2 regions of the Oceanobacillus sp. MO10714A genome follow, and region 2 is predicted to be linked to the other one. Evidence: riboswitches for the same ligand, from Rfam matches in the RefSeq annotation. Region 2 holds a riboswitch; the other holds the start of a gene.
What was found. Region 2 has a riboswitch for lysine ahead of dapA (4-hydroxy-tetrahydrodipicolinate synthase). Riboswitches for the same ligand answer to the same signal wherever they lie in the genome.
Positions count from the first base shown of each region.

Region 1: it holds a riboswitch for lysine, as region 2 does, so the genes downstream of both, SPD53_RS15775 (Na+/H+ antiporter NhaC family protein) here and dapA (4-hydroxy-tetrahydrodipicolinate synthase) in region 2, are expected to answer to the same signal.

Region 1 is NZ_JAXHDC010000041.1:13,772-21,472, reverse strand. It holds gene SPD53_RS15790 (bifunctional metallophosphatase/5'-nucleotidase) at 143-1,546, shown strand; gene SPD53_RS15785 (YunC family protein) at 1,615-1,923, shown strand; gene yunB (sporulation protein YunB) at 1,982-2,761, shown strand; lysine riboswitch at 2,804-2,979, shown strand; gene SPD53_RS15775 (Na+/H+ antiporter NhaC family protein) at 3,117-4,670, shown strand; gene SPD53_RS15770 (sodium-dependent transporter) at 4,908-6,452, shown strand; gene SPD53_RS15765 (methionine/alanine import family NSS transporter small subunit) at 6,452-6,559, shown strand; gene SPD53_RS15760 (M23 family metallopeptidase) at 6,599-7,561, opposite strand; gene SPD53_RS15755 (YhcN/YlaJ family sporulation lipoprotein) at 7,567-7,701, opposite strand, start outside.
Region 2 is NZ_JAXHDC010000035.1:10,194-17,894, forward strand. It holds gene SPD53_RS14715 (ornithine--oxo-acid transaminase) at 1-1,176, shown strand, start outside; gene rocF (arginase) at 1,529-2,431, shown strand; lysine riboswitch at 2,699-2,880, shown strand; gene dapA (4-hydroxy-tetrahydrodipicolinate synthase) at 2,975-3,865, shown strand; gene SPD53_RS14730 (PcsB-like coiled-coil domain-containing protein) at 4,236-5,489, shown strand; gene SPD53_RS14735 (SPFH domain-containing protein) at 5,554-6,561, opposite strand; gene SPD53_RS14740 (TPM domain-containing protein) at 6,598-7,392, opposite strand; gene SPD53_RS14745 (TFIIB-type zinc ribbon-containing protein) at 7,392-7,701, opposite strand, start outside.

The DNA of each region.
Region 1 (7,701 bases), on a different contig from region 2:
AGTACAGCTATTCAGAAAATGCAAGAGAAATAAAGAATACATAATGAATATGCAAAATAGTTTGCATCAGGAGGAATCGCTGATATAGTTTCTTATAGGAATCCATTTGATTATGGACGGTTTAGGCTAAGGAGCAATATTTATGAAGGAAAAACTTTATTTTTATTATACAAATGATTTGCATAGTGATTTCAGCCAGTGGCCGCGGACAGCTGGCTATTTAAAGGATATGAAAAAGAATCGTATCGCTCGGGAGGATGCCCATTATTTAGTTGATGTTGGTGACCATATGGACCGTGTTCATCCAATATCGGAGGCTTCGATGGGAAAGGCGAATGTGAAGCTTTTAAACGAGGTCGGTTATGATGTCATCACACTTGGGAACAACGAAGGGATTACACTATCCCATGATGATTTATATCATTTATACGACGGGGCGGAATTTGAAGTTGTCTGTGCGAACTTGAAGCATAAAGAACATAATCCACCTGCATGGCTGCACGATACTCGAATTATCCAGACGGAATCGGGAGTACGGATCGGAATGATCGGGCTTACTGCTCCGTTCAATGCTTTTTACGGGCTACTCGGCTGGTACCTAACTTCCCCCTTTGAAGAGTTGGAAAAACAGCTGGCCTCTTTAAAGAAAGAAGCGGATATTATCATTCTTCTATCCCATTTAGGAATTAGTGAAGATGAAGCGATTGCGCGGAAATTCCCGGATATCGACGTTATTATTGGAGGGCATACTCACCATCTGTTGCGGACCGGTGAATATGTGAACAACAGTCTTCTCACTGCTGCTGGCAAGCATTGTATGTATGTTGGCGAAGTTATCTTAACATATGATCATGATAAAAAGGAGCTCATCCAAAAAGAGGCTTATACAACAGATGTATCAAGCTATCCCGAAGATGAAGATACGAGAGGGCTGCTTACTGAATTGGAAAAAGAAGCTTCTGGAATATTGGGAACAGAAGTTGTTTATCTAGAAGAAGGGTTTCAAGCGGACTGGTTTAGCGATGTGCCGATGATGCAAGATTTGACGGAAACAGTACGGAAATGGACGGATGCTGATGCATCTTTGTTGAATGCTGGACTTCTGCTTGACGGCTTGCCAAAAGGAATGGTCACTTACGGTGATATCCACCGGATTTGTCCGCATCCGATCAACCCAGTTGTCGTGCATTTGAGGGGAGATGAATTGATTGAAGTGATCCGTGCTTCCTTGAAGAAAGATTTCATGGAGATTCAATTGAAAGGATTCGGTTTCCGCGGGAAAGTCATTGGCAGAATGCTTTTTGCTGGGTTATCCATATCTACGACACTACGGGCGAACGGAACGGAAGCAGTGACTGGGGTAACGTTCTGTGATGGTTCAGCTGTGGAAAAGCAGAAAACATATCGCATTGCTACTGCCGATACATTTACTTTCGGTCGCCTTCTCCCTGAAATTGCCAAATCAGAAATGAAACAATATTTCCTACCTGAATTTTTAAGGGATTTATTACTCGATACGTTAAGAAATAAAACACCGCAGCCTTAAGATGCCGATTGTGACAGAGGAGCCTGCTTTTGCATACTTTATTATGTAACTAAAGGAGGCATCCGGAGATGATTACTGTTAATCCAATTGAAATTGAAGGGATGCAGTTCACAGCAGTAAGTGTCGAACTGCCAAAGACGACATTACTCACGGTTTCAAACGAAGTCGGCTATATTATGTGTGCTGCACTGGATGTGGATATTTTCAATGAGATTCCGAAGTTGCGGGAAAGGGAGGTAATTGCAGGGAGAGCGATAGGCGTGCGGACGATTGACCAATTACTCGCTGCTCCACTCGAGAAAATTACGGATGCATCGAAAGAATACGGCTGGAGAGAAGGAATGACGGGAAGGGAGGCTCTTCTTCTTATTTCATAAGTTTAGCACGTCTAACCCCTTGCATCGTTGCATAAGCATGATGTGAGGGGGTTTTTACATGCGGAAGAGACGTATCCCTAGAAAATTTGGCTCACCTCCAGCGCAAATCATATTGATACTTACAGTCATTATCTTTACGATATCGATTCTTGTGAGCATTATGGTTATCGATAAGGGAATTAAGCCAACGTTAATGGAAATTGCAACGGAAAAGACGAATGAATTCGCTACCCGGGCGATTAATCGTGCAGTTAGTTTCACGGAGGACTATAATTTTTCAGATATAGCGAATATTACATATGATAATAATGGAAATGTTGCCGCTTATTCCGTGGATCCAGCAGCTATGAGTGAAATAACTCGGAATGCAACCAATCGGGTAGAGGAATACTTTCACCGTTTAAATCGGGGAGATCCGATCTTCCATGATGATGAAGAGCCTTTCCCGTATGAGGAAGGGGCAACGGATCGTATTAATGATGATCCTACCCTAGTAGAAATCCCTTTAGGGCAAGTTACAGGGAACACCGTTTTAGCCAATCTCGGACCGAAAGTACCGATTAATTTGGAAGTGATTGGCACAGTGCGAACCAATATTACAAGGGAACAGACAGAGTTCGGTATTAACGGGGTATGGATTTCCTTTTATTTGGATGTGGAAGCAGATGTACAAGTCATTATTCCATTCACTTCGGAAGTGACGACAGTAACTGCAGAAATCTATATTGATGGGGGTGCAATACTTGGAGATGTACCTGATTTTTATGGAGGCAATTCCGGTCCATCGATTGCCGTCCCAAGGAATGAAATCGGCCGGGACTTGCAGAATGCGGAATAATCTAGTATAGTAGGTTCAGAATTGAATAGTCGCCTTTTTGATCGGTGAGGTAGAGGTGCGAGTAATATGAGTAGCCAACAGGAGAATGACAACGTTGAATGTTAGTGAAAGGATTGTTTGCCGAAGCGTAATAAGCGTCAACTTATTATTTGCTGGTATGTCTTTGAATAAGGGGCATACTGTCATGCTAATACATTGCATGGAGAACTACTGATCGAAATGGAGGATAACGTATATTGTTAAAGGAACAATGATGGGTTATTTTCTATCATTGTTTTTTTATGTGAATATGTACCTTCCATTCGTTCAACTTGTACTCTATGCTATGAAATTTTTAAAATGGAGGAAAGACGAAATGGTAGGTACTTTTTATTCCCTTATTCCTGCACTTGTAATGCTCGTGCTCGTCATTGTCACGAAACGGATTCTGCTTTCTTTAGGGGCAGGAATTGTTATGGGTGCTTTTTTCATACATGAATTCAACATACTAGATTCCTTGCAGGAAGTATGGCTCGTATTCTATGAAATATTTGTGGTAGATGGTTCCCTTAACGTTGATAATCTATTCTTACTTGCATTCCTGCTCTTATTGGGAATTATGACGGCCTTTCTTCAAGGATCCGGTGGTAGTCGGGCGTTTGGAGAATGGATGTTAAAACATGTAAAGACTCGTACAGGTGCAAAGTTAATGACAGGAGTTCTCGGTGTTATTATTTTTATCGATGATTACTTTGCCAGTTTAGCAGTTGGACAAATTGCCAGGCCGGTAACAGATCGGCACAACATATCCCGTGCGAAATTGGCCTATTTGATTGACTCTACTGCTGCTCCAATGACTGTGCTTTCGCCAATCTCCAGTTGGGGTGCATTTATTATTGGATTGTTAAGCTCCATTTTTGTAGCAAATGGTATCACGGGTATTCAGCCAATGGAAGCTTTCATTAAAATGATTCCAATGAATTTATACGCCTTGTCAGCAATCTTACTTGTGTTCCTTGTTTCTTATTTGAAAATGGATATCGGAAAGATGCGGGTACATGAGAAGCGCGCAATGAAAACAGGTGAATTGATCGATCCAACTAATAGTAAGGTCCCTGGTGACTTAGGTGATACGGTTGAGGCCCATCCAAAAGGAAAAGTCTATCATTTGATTTTACCCATTGTTGTGCTTGTCGTAGCGACTGTATCAATGATGCTAATTACAGGTGCAATCGCAACAGAAGGTAAGGTAACCATCCTTTCTATGTTTGCTAATACTGACGTGAATCTGTCTCTCTTGATTGGGGGAGCAATTGCGGTCTTGCTTGGACTTATTCTACATGTGATGCATGATCCGCCAAAAGCAAACATCGGGAATATTTTTGTCCAAGGAATGAAATCGATGTTGCCTGCGATTTATATACTAATACTCGCATGGATGATAGGATCGATTATTTCATCCCTTGAAACGGGAACATATTTAGCAGAGTTGCTTCATGGAGCAAATGTTAGTTCGATGTACTTACCTGTGTTGTTCTTTATTATTTCCGGTTTAATGGCACTCGCAACCGGTACTTCTTGGGGAACATTTACCATTATGCTTGCTATTGGTGCTGAAGTTGTGATGGTGATTGATCCTGTACTATTACTTCCAACACTTGGAGCTGTACTAGCTGGGTCCGTGTTTGGGGACCATTGTTCACCGATATCTGACACGACCATTCTTTCTGCAACAGGAGCGGGTGCAAATCATATTGATCACGTTTTAACGCAGCTGCCATATGCACTGCTTGCTGCTGGTGTGTCGGCGTTAGGATTCTTGTTGATGGGTGTGTTGGATATGATAGTTCTGCCACTAATCATTACATTAGGATTGATTGTAATTATCGGATTTATCATCCACCGCAATAATACAATGAGAGAAGCCTAATAAAGTGAAACTCATTCAGTGGGGTATTACAGACCGTTAAAAAGCATATCCTTTTTCTATATGAAAAGGGATATGCTTTTTTAATTGAAAATACGTCTAAATAGGAAGGTATCGCAATATCTATAAGAATACATCATGTTTTATAAGAATGGAGGTGGAATACGGATGTAAATGTAAGAATATTATAAAAATGATGTACTAGCACTCATAATCGTAGTGAAAAAGGAGGGTACAAAAATGAAGGCGCGTTCAGAGTGGGGAACAAGGGCTGGTTTTATTTTAGCGGCAGTTGGATCGGCGATTGGTTTGGGGAATATTTGGCGGTTTCCAGCAGTAGCGTATGAAAACGGTGGTGGTGCATTTTTCATCCCGTATTTATTTGCGCTGTTAACAGCTGGGATTCCCATTCTCATTATGGAGTTCACAATGGGGCACCGCTATCGGGGTTCTGCACCGTTAACGTTCAGGAGAATGAATAAGAAAACTGAATTTATCGGTTGGTGGGGCGTGCTTGTTGCATTTATCATTTCGACTTACTACTCTGTCATTATTGCATGGGCAATTTCTTACTCCTATTTCTCATTATCTCTTGCTTGGGGGGATGATACGGGAGGGTTTTTATTCGGTGAGTATTTAAAGCTTGCTGAAAGTCCAGGTCAGATAGGAAGTATGGTTCCAGGTGTACTATTCCCGCTGCTTATTGTTTGGGCGCTTGTCTTGTTCGTGTTGTACCGCGGTGTTAGTAAAGGTATTGAACTAGCCAATCGAATTTTTATTCCAGCACTTGTCGTTGTGTTTCTCATCATTGTAGTACGTGCGGTGACATTGCCTGGAGCGTTAAGTGGATTGGATGCTTTTTTTAGACCTGATTTTAGTCAAATTTTATCCCCTGATGTCTGGATTGCTGCATACGGGCAAATTTTCTTCAGTTTATCCATCGCATTTGCCATAATGATCACTTATTCTAGCTATCTGTCGAGAAAATCAGACATTACAAACAATGCATTTATTGTAGGATTTGGGAACTCTGGATTTGAATTATTAGCCGGGATTGGTGTATTCGGTATTCTTGGATTTATGGCAACACAGGCTGGGGTGTCCATTGATGAAGTTGTTGATGGTGGAGTTGGACTTGCGTTTGTTGCTTTTCCAGCAATTATTAATGAGTTTCCTGCCATGAATGAACTATTTGGACTCCTGTTTTTTATATCTTTGACATTGGCTGGTTTAACCTCACTTTTATCCATTACAGAAACCTATGTTGCAGGAATGGTGGATAAATTCAATGTATCCCGTAAGAAAGCTGTCCTCTTCGGTGGAGGGGTTGCAGCGATTGTTTCCTTGCTCTATGCTTCTCAAGGCGGTTTATTCTTCCTTGATGTTGTTGATTACTTCATTAACCAATTCGGTGTCGCTTTACTTGGATTAGTGGAAGTTGTTCTGATTGCATGGATTTTACGGAAATTGAAAACGTTAAAAGACCATGCAAACCCCATTTCAGACATTCAGCTCGGTTCGTGGTGGACGATTAGTTTAGCAGTTATTACACCAATTGTGATGGGGTATATGATGTTTGGTTTATTCAAGCAAAATCTGCTGAAATTATTTGATAATCCTACCGGGAACTATGAAGGGTATACGGATACGTTTATATTCTTTGGAGGCTGGGTTGTTGCTGCAGCAGCACTGATAATTGGGATACTACTCTCCTTGACGAAATGGAAGGCAAACGTTGAAGTTAACAAAGATGAGAACTATTATGACGACGAGGAGGCAAGATAATGAGTGCTTCAGCAATCATAGTGATGATTATTGGAATTATTATTCTATGGGGAGGATTAGCGGCAAGTATATGGCACGCATTCCGTGATAAAGGAAAAATGAATTAAAACTAAAGAGGTTGGAGAGCAAGCGCTCTTCCAACCTCTTTAGTTTTTCGCCATCTGTTCCCATCTTCTTAAATAAGGATAAGGGTCAAAGGACCATTCTTTATAGCCGTCGTCTTTGTACATGCCGTAATGCAAATGGGGCGGGAATTTACCGGACGTACCTGGTGGGCCATATCCACTTGACCCGACACTGCCAAGAACATCACCCGGCTGTACGACTGTTCCGATTTCAATGGCATCGTTAAAGCCACTCAAATGAGCGTAATAATGATAAATATTATAAATGTCGCGTATCCCTATCCGCCAGCCGCCAAATCGGTTCCAACCCATAATTTCTACAACTCCATATGTTGTGGACTTGATCGGCGTTCCATAGTCTGCGAAAATGTCTGTACCTTCATGAATCCGAAGCCCGCCGTATCCGCGCCTATCTCCCCACGTATTCCGATAACTGTAATTATAATTTATATCCACGGGAAAATCCCGGTCTGTCAAATTGATTTCATTAAATGTTTGGAAAACTTTGGCGGTGTTCATAATTGATTTAACCGTTAAGTCTCGTTCATAAAGCTTCCATAATCCAATTTTAATATCATCCCTTGTAGGACCTTCTTGAAGCAACAACATAGCAAGTGTATAGAGAACATCTTCTTCTTGTTCAGGACTTGCCAAGCCATCGCCGTTTCCATCCAATCCGATACCATTAAATAACTTGATAATATCTGGATTCGAATTTTTCGGATAGTTTCCTATCCCATACCAGCTTTCTTCATCAAATGTAATGGAAATAAGTGGCTCATCTTCAGTAGCCGTTTCCTTATTCCGTTCGTAATTGTCAATGGCAGCGAAATAATACCAAGGTATGTGCGAGATTGCTTCCGTCTTCCGGTATAGGGCCATTCGTTCTGTATGAATTGAAGCTTCCTCCGCCTGAATTACTGACCCACTTAAGCAAAATAGGAAGAAGATAAAGCTATATATCGTGAGCCGTCTGGAGAACAAGCTTATTACCTCCAATCTTGTTCGTCATGATCTGCTTTGATTTCCTCAATAACTCGTTCGATTACTTGGAGATCGTCTTTATTATTCATCTGCTCTCTATGCAGGCTATGGATAACATCCATATGATTAGGTTCATCGGT
Region 2 (7,701 bases):
ATTATTTCACAAACGGAGCAGTATGGTGCAAATAACTACCATCCACTCCCAATTGTGATTTCTGAAGCGGAAGGGGTATGGGTGAAAGACCCGGAAGGTAATGAGTATTTGGATATGTTGAGTGCATATTCCGCTCTGAACCAAGGGCACCGCCACCCAAAAATTATTCAAGCATTAAAAGATCAGGCAGATCGAGTAACACTGACTTCTAGAGCATTTCATAATGATATTCTTGGTAGGTTGACGGAACGAATTGCGAAATTAACCGGCAAAGATAAAGTTTTACCGATGAATACTGGGGTGGAAGCCGTTGAGACAGCAATCAAAGCTGCACGGCGCTGGGCCTATGAAGTAAAAGGTGTGCAGGATAATCAGGCAGAAATTATTGCTGCAAGGGGTAACTTCCATGGCCGTTCGATCAATTCCATTTCTTTGTCTAATGATGAAACAGCAACAAAAAACTTTGGACCATTTGTACCAGGGATTATAAAGGTTGCTTTTGGTGAAGTGGAAGCTATTCGCAAAGCAATTACCCCAAACACAGCAGCGATTATCGTTGAACCTATCCAAGGGGAAGCAGGGATTATTATACCACCAGAAGGTTATTTACATGAAATCCGTAAGATCTGTGATGAGAATAATGTATTGTTTATAGCTGATGAAGTACAAACTGGTTTAGCCCGGACAGGGAAGATGTTTGCCTGTGAATGGGAAGGTGTAGAACCGGATATTTATGTCATGGGTAAAGCGCTTGGCGGTGGTGTTATGCCGGTCTCTGCGATTGCTGCGAACAAAGAAATCATGGATGTATTTACGCCTGGTTCCCACGGTTCCACATTTGGTGGTAATCCACTTGCTTGTGCGGTTTCTATCGCTTCGATTGATGTCATCGAGGAAGAGGATCTTGTAACGAAATCTCTTCAGCTTGGTAAATATTTCGCTGAAGAATTACGAAAAATCGATAATCCAGATTTAGTGGAAGTGCGGGCGCGAGGACTCTTTATCGGTGTCGAGTTTAACCACCCTGTCCGGGGATTCTGTGAGACACTGAAAGAAGAGGGAATTCTCTGTAAAGAGACCCACGAGAATACAATTCGTTTCGCACCGCCATTAATAATCACCAAAGAAAACCTAGACTGGGCACTAGAACGCATTCATAACGTATTAAGTAAATAGAGAAATTTTCACTAGGCTGGAACATAACGAATGTGTGACTGGTTATGTTCCAGTTATATTTGAACAAAGGCGGAAGCGCCCGTTTAGCAACGTACAAACTGGAGCACTCCGGAATGAGATAAAGGAAACACAACGAACGATAGTGAGTTGATGTTGACTTATCGATTGGAGGAGTGTGAAGTTTGATAGTTGCTGGACGCTGGAGCCGGACGTGGCTAGCCCCGGATACCTAAGTTATCGCAGCATTTTTATTTATAGTTTCTTATATTTTGAAAATATATATAAAAATATATATATATAGGTACACGAGATTCGTTATTACATATTTAAAAGGCAACTGGAGGTTTTTCACATGAGAAATATATCAATTATCGGAATGCCGATCGATCTTGGACAATTACGGCGTGGAGTCGATATGGGCCCCAGTGCAATTCGCTATGCCGGTATCATAGAAAGGCTTGAGAATAGGGGATACACCGTTAAAGATTTAGGAGATATCCAGATTGGTAGAGATAAACTAAAGACAGATCCGAAAACTGGAATCAGAAACTTGGAAGCGGTTTATAAAGCAAGTGAACAGTTAATGATCCAGATTGAAGAAGTAATTCAAAAAGATTCTTTTCCGCTTATTTTAGGCGGTGACCATAGTATGGCTATTGGTACATTAGCAGGGGTAGCTAAATCTTATAAAAATCTTGGCCTTATATGGTATGACGCCCACGGGGATCTGAATACTCCTGAGACGTCTCCATCCGGAAATATCCATGGTATGCCGCTTGCGGCATCGTTAGGCTATGGCGAAGAAAGGCTCACTGAAATTGGTGGATATTCTCCAAAAGTAAAACCAGAAAATGTTATTATCATCGGTGCGCGTGACCTAGATCCTGGTGAAAAAGATTTTATTAAAGAAAAAGGAATCAACGTGTACACGATGCATGAAATTGATCGAATCGGCATGCCTCAGATTATTGAAGATACGAATCAATACTTCGAAGAGCAGGGGGTAGACGGGGTGCATCTTTCCTTTGACCTCGATGCAATAGATCCCTTGGACGCACCGGGTGTCGGCACTCCAGTTCCAGGCGGGGTAACGTTCCGTGAGGCACATCTTGCAATGGAGATGCTTGCGGAAACTGGTAAAATTACATCAGCTGAATTTGTAGAGGTCAATCCAATTCTTGATGAGCGAAATAAAACGGGGACATTAGCAGTCGACTTAATTGGATCGTTATTTGGTGAACGAATCCTATCCTAGAGTGACTGGCTGTAAGATTCCCATTGTAACATCAGAATACTCGTAAATCCCAGGTCGGAGATTCAACAGTCAATAAGCGCTTGATTAATTTAACGAACATTTGGTGAGGAAAAAATAACTAAATGATGTTTCCTTGTGTAAAAGATGCACGGTTAGGGTGCAAATAACATAAATATAGTAGTAAAGAGCTGCTGTTACTTGTTATTTCTTACAGTCTTTGTTATAGTAGTGAAAACAATTAAATATCTCTTATTTTATAAACGATAAAGTAAGGATAGAGGTTGCAGTGACCATTAGTACATATGTGGAGGGTGAATGAGACCCAGTGAACCATATGGAAAGGGGGAATTGCCGAAGCAGAAGGAAGCTCATTAATTCCGGATGCTGGGTCTGTATCGAATAGGTATAGATCTGTCATATAGGCAACTATATGGGGAGCTATCAAGCGAAAGAACAATCCATCGTTCGAAAAGCAATAGCGGCCCAAACCGTTATTGCTTTTTTGCTTTTATTGATGGTAAAAAAGAAAGGGATGTGAAATAAATGTATTTTGGTAGATTACTAACAGCAATGGTGACACCTTTTGATGAACACGGAGAAGTAGATTATGGTAGAACGTCGAAGCTAATTGAACATTTACTCGATACAGGAACTGATGGTTTAGTTGTGGCCGGGACAACCGGTGAATCACCGACATTAACGACGAGAGAAAAGGTTAAACTATTTAAATATGTAGTGAAAGAAGTAAATGGCAGAGTACCGGTACTTGCCGGAACAGGCACGAATAATACAAGAGCCTCCATTGAACTGACAAGAGAAGTTGAATCGATTGGCGTCGATGGAATTATGCTTGTCGTACCTTATTATAATAAACCTTCTCAAGAGGGATTATATCAACATTTCAGCCAAATTGCAGCGTCCACATCTTTACCAGTCATGCTTTACAATATTCCAGGAAGATCTTCTGTCAACATGACTCCTGAAACGATTATCCGCTTGTCCCAAGTTGATAACATCGTCTCTGTAAAAGAAGCGAGCGGAGATCTTGATGCAGTATCTCAGATCATTGAAGAAACTGGAGATGACTTCAGTGTATATAGCGGGGATGACGGCATGACGTTACCAATTCTATCTGTTGGTGGAACGGGCGTTGTATCGGTCGCAGCTCATGTGATTGGGAAAGATATGCGAGCGATGGTCCAAAACTTCCTTGATGGTAACGTTACAGAAGCTGCTGGAATCCACCGTCGCATCGTGCCGGTTGTAAAAGCCTTATTCCAGGCTCCAAGCCCATCACCGGTAAAAGAAGCATTAAATGAAATCAACGTACCCGTTGGAAGTGTTCGCTTACCACTCATCCCATTACCAGATGAAGAAAAAGCAAATCTCACGCAAACCCTAGCAAACTTCCAAGCAAATACTGTAGAAAATTAATAGAAATATGTTAAAGCTAAGGAGAATTTATTTTTCCTTAGCTTTTTAACTCGGTTAAAGAATTATTAAGTGAAGATGCTGAGGATAACTATAATTGTTAGCACTAGCCTCGGAGTCACAGTTTGTACATTGCTGCGACTGCTGGTTTTGCTAGTGTAAACACTCTTCGGTGGTACGAGTAATCGCAGTCCCAGGCGCCCGCGAAATGAATCGCGTTATTAACATCTGCAAGGGTACTTCCCCCTTTGTTTCAATGTAAACTTCTCCTGAAATCTAATTGTAATCTAAGCATAATCTTTTTGTTACGATTGGATGTTATACTGCAACCATAGATTGCGAATTAGAAATCTATGGAAATGGGGGAAAAAGGTTGAGGAAAAAGCTAACAATCGTCACCTTGATAGCTTCTCTATTATTTATCCAAGGCACCTTTCATTTACAAGTCCATGCTAGTGGCAAGGGTGATTTAGAGGAGATCCAACAAGAAAGAAAAGAAATCCAGAACAACTTATCAGCTGGGGAACAGAAAATCAATGAACTTTATGACGATATGAAAGCATTGAACGAGGAAGTCAATCGGTTAGAAGACCTTCTTCAAGAGAAAGAGGCAAAAGTGGAGGAAATTACATATGAGATTGAAACTACGAAAGAAGAGATTCACACCCTCCAAGCAGAAATCGATCGATTAAATGCAAGTATTGAAGAACGCTTTGACTTGTTGAAAACAAGAGCATCATCCTACCAGAAATCAGGCGGGCTAATTAATTATATTGAAGTGATCTTTGACTCTCAGAGCTTTGGAGACTTCATTAGCCGCGTAACTGCTGTCAATCAAGTAATGGATTCAGATGCGATGTTGATGGAACAGCTTGAAGATGATATGGAACTTGTCGAAGCGCATCAGCACTCAACACTTGAGAAGCTGAATGATTTAGACCAAATGCATGAAGCGCAAGAAGCGGAACGTGCACAGATTGAACAGGAAAAGCAGCAACAAGAGACGGTTAAAGCGTCTTTAAATGATAAGCGTGAGGAACTAGTTGCTTATGTCGAGCAATTAGAAGGGGAAGATACACGTTTAAAAACAATGGAAGATACAGTGAAAAAAGAAATTGCTGCAGCAGAAGCAGCAGAACGTGAGCGCCAAGAAGAGATTAAACGAGCAGCTGCTGAGAAAGCGAAACAGGAAGAACAAGCCCAAGCTGCAGTGGTTAAAACGAAAACAGTAGAGAAGAAAGAGGAACAGAAAGAAAGCAAACCGGTTCAGGTGAAAAAGGAAGAACCGGCTGTAAATAAACCGGAATCGAAACCTACACCAAAGCCAAGCGAACCTGATAATAAGTCATTCACAGTTACATCTACCGCTTATACAGCAGACTGTAACGGCTGTTCTGGTGTAACAAGTACAGGAATCGATTTAAAGGCGAATCCAAATGCGAAGGTAATCGCAGTTGACCCTAGTGTTATTCCACTTGGAAGTATCGTTCATGTGGAAGGATACGGACATGCGATTGCAGGAGATACAGGAAGCGCAATTCGTGGAAATAAAATAGATGTGTTCGTCCCAACGCAAAAGCAAGCAACAAACTGGGGCGTACGCACGGTGAAAGTAACGATTCAGTAAGAATAAAGGCTCCAATATAAATACAAAGAAAAGGTCGGCATTCGATATGCCGACCTTTTCTCGATTACAATTTTAGACCACAGTTCGAGCAAAAGTTTGCTCCATCTGTTTTCTGCCCGCAATTTGGACAGAAGTTGGGCTTGCTTGAATTGCCAGTTGACTGGTTATTCGTCGCTGGCTGATTTTGTTGCTGCTGTTGTTGATTTTGGTCCGGTTGATTCATTTGTTTCATGTTTTTCATCATTTCACTTGCAACGTTCATGCCCATCATCATCCCGGCCATGTCAGATGCGGTTCCGCCACTTTTTACTTTACCTGAGGCTATACCGTCCGTCATTTCAAGTTGTTGATATTTTGCAACGTCACCAACCATACCCTGGGAAGCAGCTTTCGTAATCATATCCTGAATTTCTTTCGGATAGTTAAAGCTGTTTACATTAAATCCAGTGATGGAAAGCCCTAAATCATAGATTTCCATATCAAGGTCTTCCTGGATGCCACGCGAGATTTCAAATGAATTTGCTTGCAGATTAAACATATCCTTCCCTTCGCGCGCAATCCATTTCATTAAGAGTTGATCCAGCACGGTAGTAATCCGGATTTTTACATCTTCCACGAGATATTTCTTTTTCACACCTGCTACATTTTCGATTAATCTCACATAATCATTTACTTTAAAATTAAATGTCCCGTTCGCCCGAATTGGAATTCCACCCGGTAAAGCGGGGGAGGGTGAAGGGATGTTGATTGCGTTTTTCGTTCCCCATTTCACCGTGAATTGCTTCGTGTTAACAAATAGGACTTCGACACGCAGGCCGGAGTTAAAGCCAAATTTAAATCCTTTTAAAGTTGATAAGAAGGGAATGATTTCCGATTCAATATTATACTCCCCATCCTCTTCAAAAATCCCTTCAATCTTTCCATTACTAAAGAAAATTGCATCTTGACCAGGTTGAATCATCAGGCGACTGCCTTTTTTAATCTCCCGGTTCGGCCACTTCCAAAAAATCATATCATCTCTAAATTCTTGCCATTCCACAACGTCTGCTAGTTGATTTCTAAAAAAAGACATGGAATCCGTCCTTTCTCGTTACGTATAATTATTTGTTTAAAATTTCCTGCCACCGCCACTATGCGAGCGGCCAGCACGGGTGATACCGCCTCCGCCACCACCAAATCCACCGCCGCTATTGCTATTATTTGACGGTTTTCTTTTTCTTGTGACTGTTTTACGGAGATAGCGGTCATGCTTCCTGACGATTCGCGAGTTATTCCGATTTAAATATGTTCCACTTGTTACTGTGCTTTTTCCCCCCGAGGAATATGCCATGATAAATACGATTAATCCACCTAGAGTAATAGCAACCCCAAGTTGAAGATACGTATTTAAGAAAATAGATTCCGGATTTACACCGGGGCGAATATTCAAATATTCAGCGGATTTCTCAAAGAATAGCTCAAAAGCTTCAAAGTAATCGTCATTCGCCAAGTCAGGGATAATGTGATCGAGAATTAATTGTATTCTTGCATCGTCTACATATTCCTCTCCCTTTCCGAACCCTGCGATATAAGCTTCCCTATCCGCGCTTGATTCTATATAAATAGTTAAGATGACCATATTATCTTCTGCGCGGTTCAGTTTTTCTTCTAGTTCATCGGAAATGTCCTGTGTATACCTCTTTAGTGATTTACCCTCGATGTCATTTGTTGTAACGACAATGAAGTCAGTCGACCATTCACTAAAATAGGAGGCAGCTTTCTTTTCCAGCTGTTGTATTTGATTTGCATCTAACAGGCCAGCTTCATCGTAAATTCGCTCGACATCTGCAAAGGCGGGAGTTGTGAATAAGAAAAAGAATGCGATAAAAATGATTGCACTTTTTGATAAACGGTTCATGAACATTAGAAATTGATACCTCCTGTAACAATAAAGGAGATAATTTTCATTAAGATAAAGGATCCACCGGCAATGCTTGCAAACCATCCGGCAATCTTCGCTTTACTGAGTGGAGGCTTTCCGACAACTTTTCCGGTTTGCCCGTTCATTGCAAAAATATGTTCCGCCTGCTCGTAATCATAGTATACCATCCAGACTGGAAGTAGCGTATATAGGCTTTTTGTTTTTGCCGTACGGATATTTTTATCTTTATAATTCACGGAATGGTATCCACTGATTGTTGAACGAATATAATCATCAAGTGGTTTACGCATT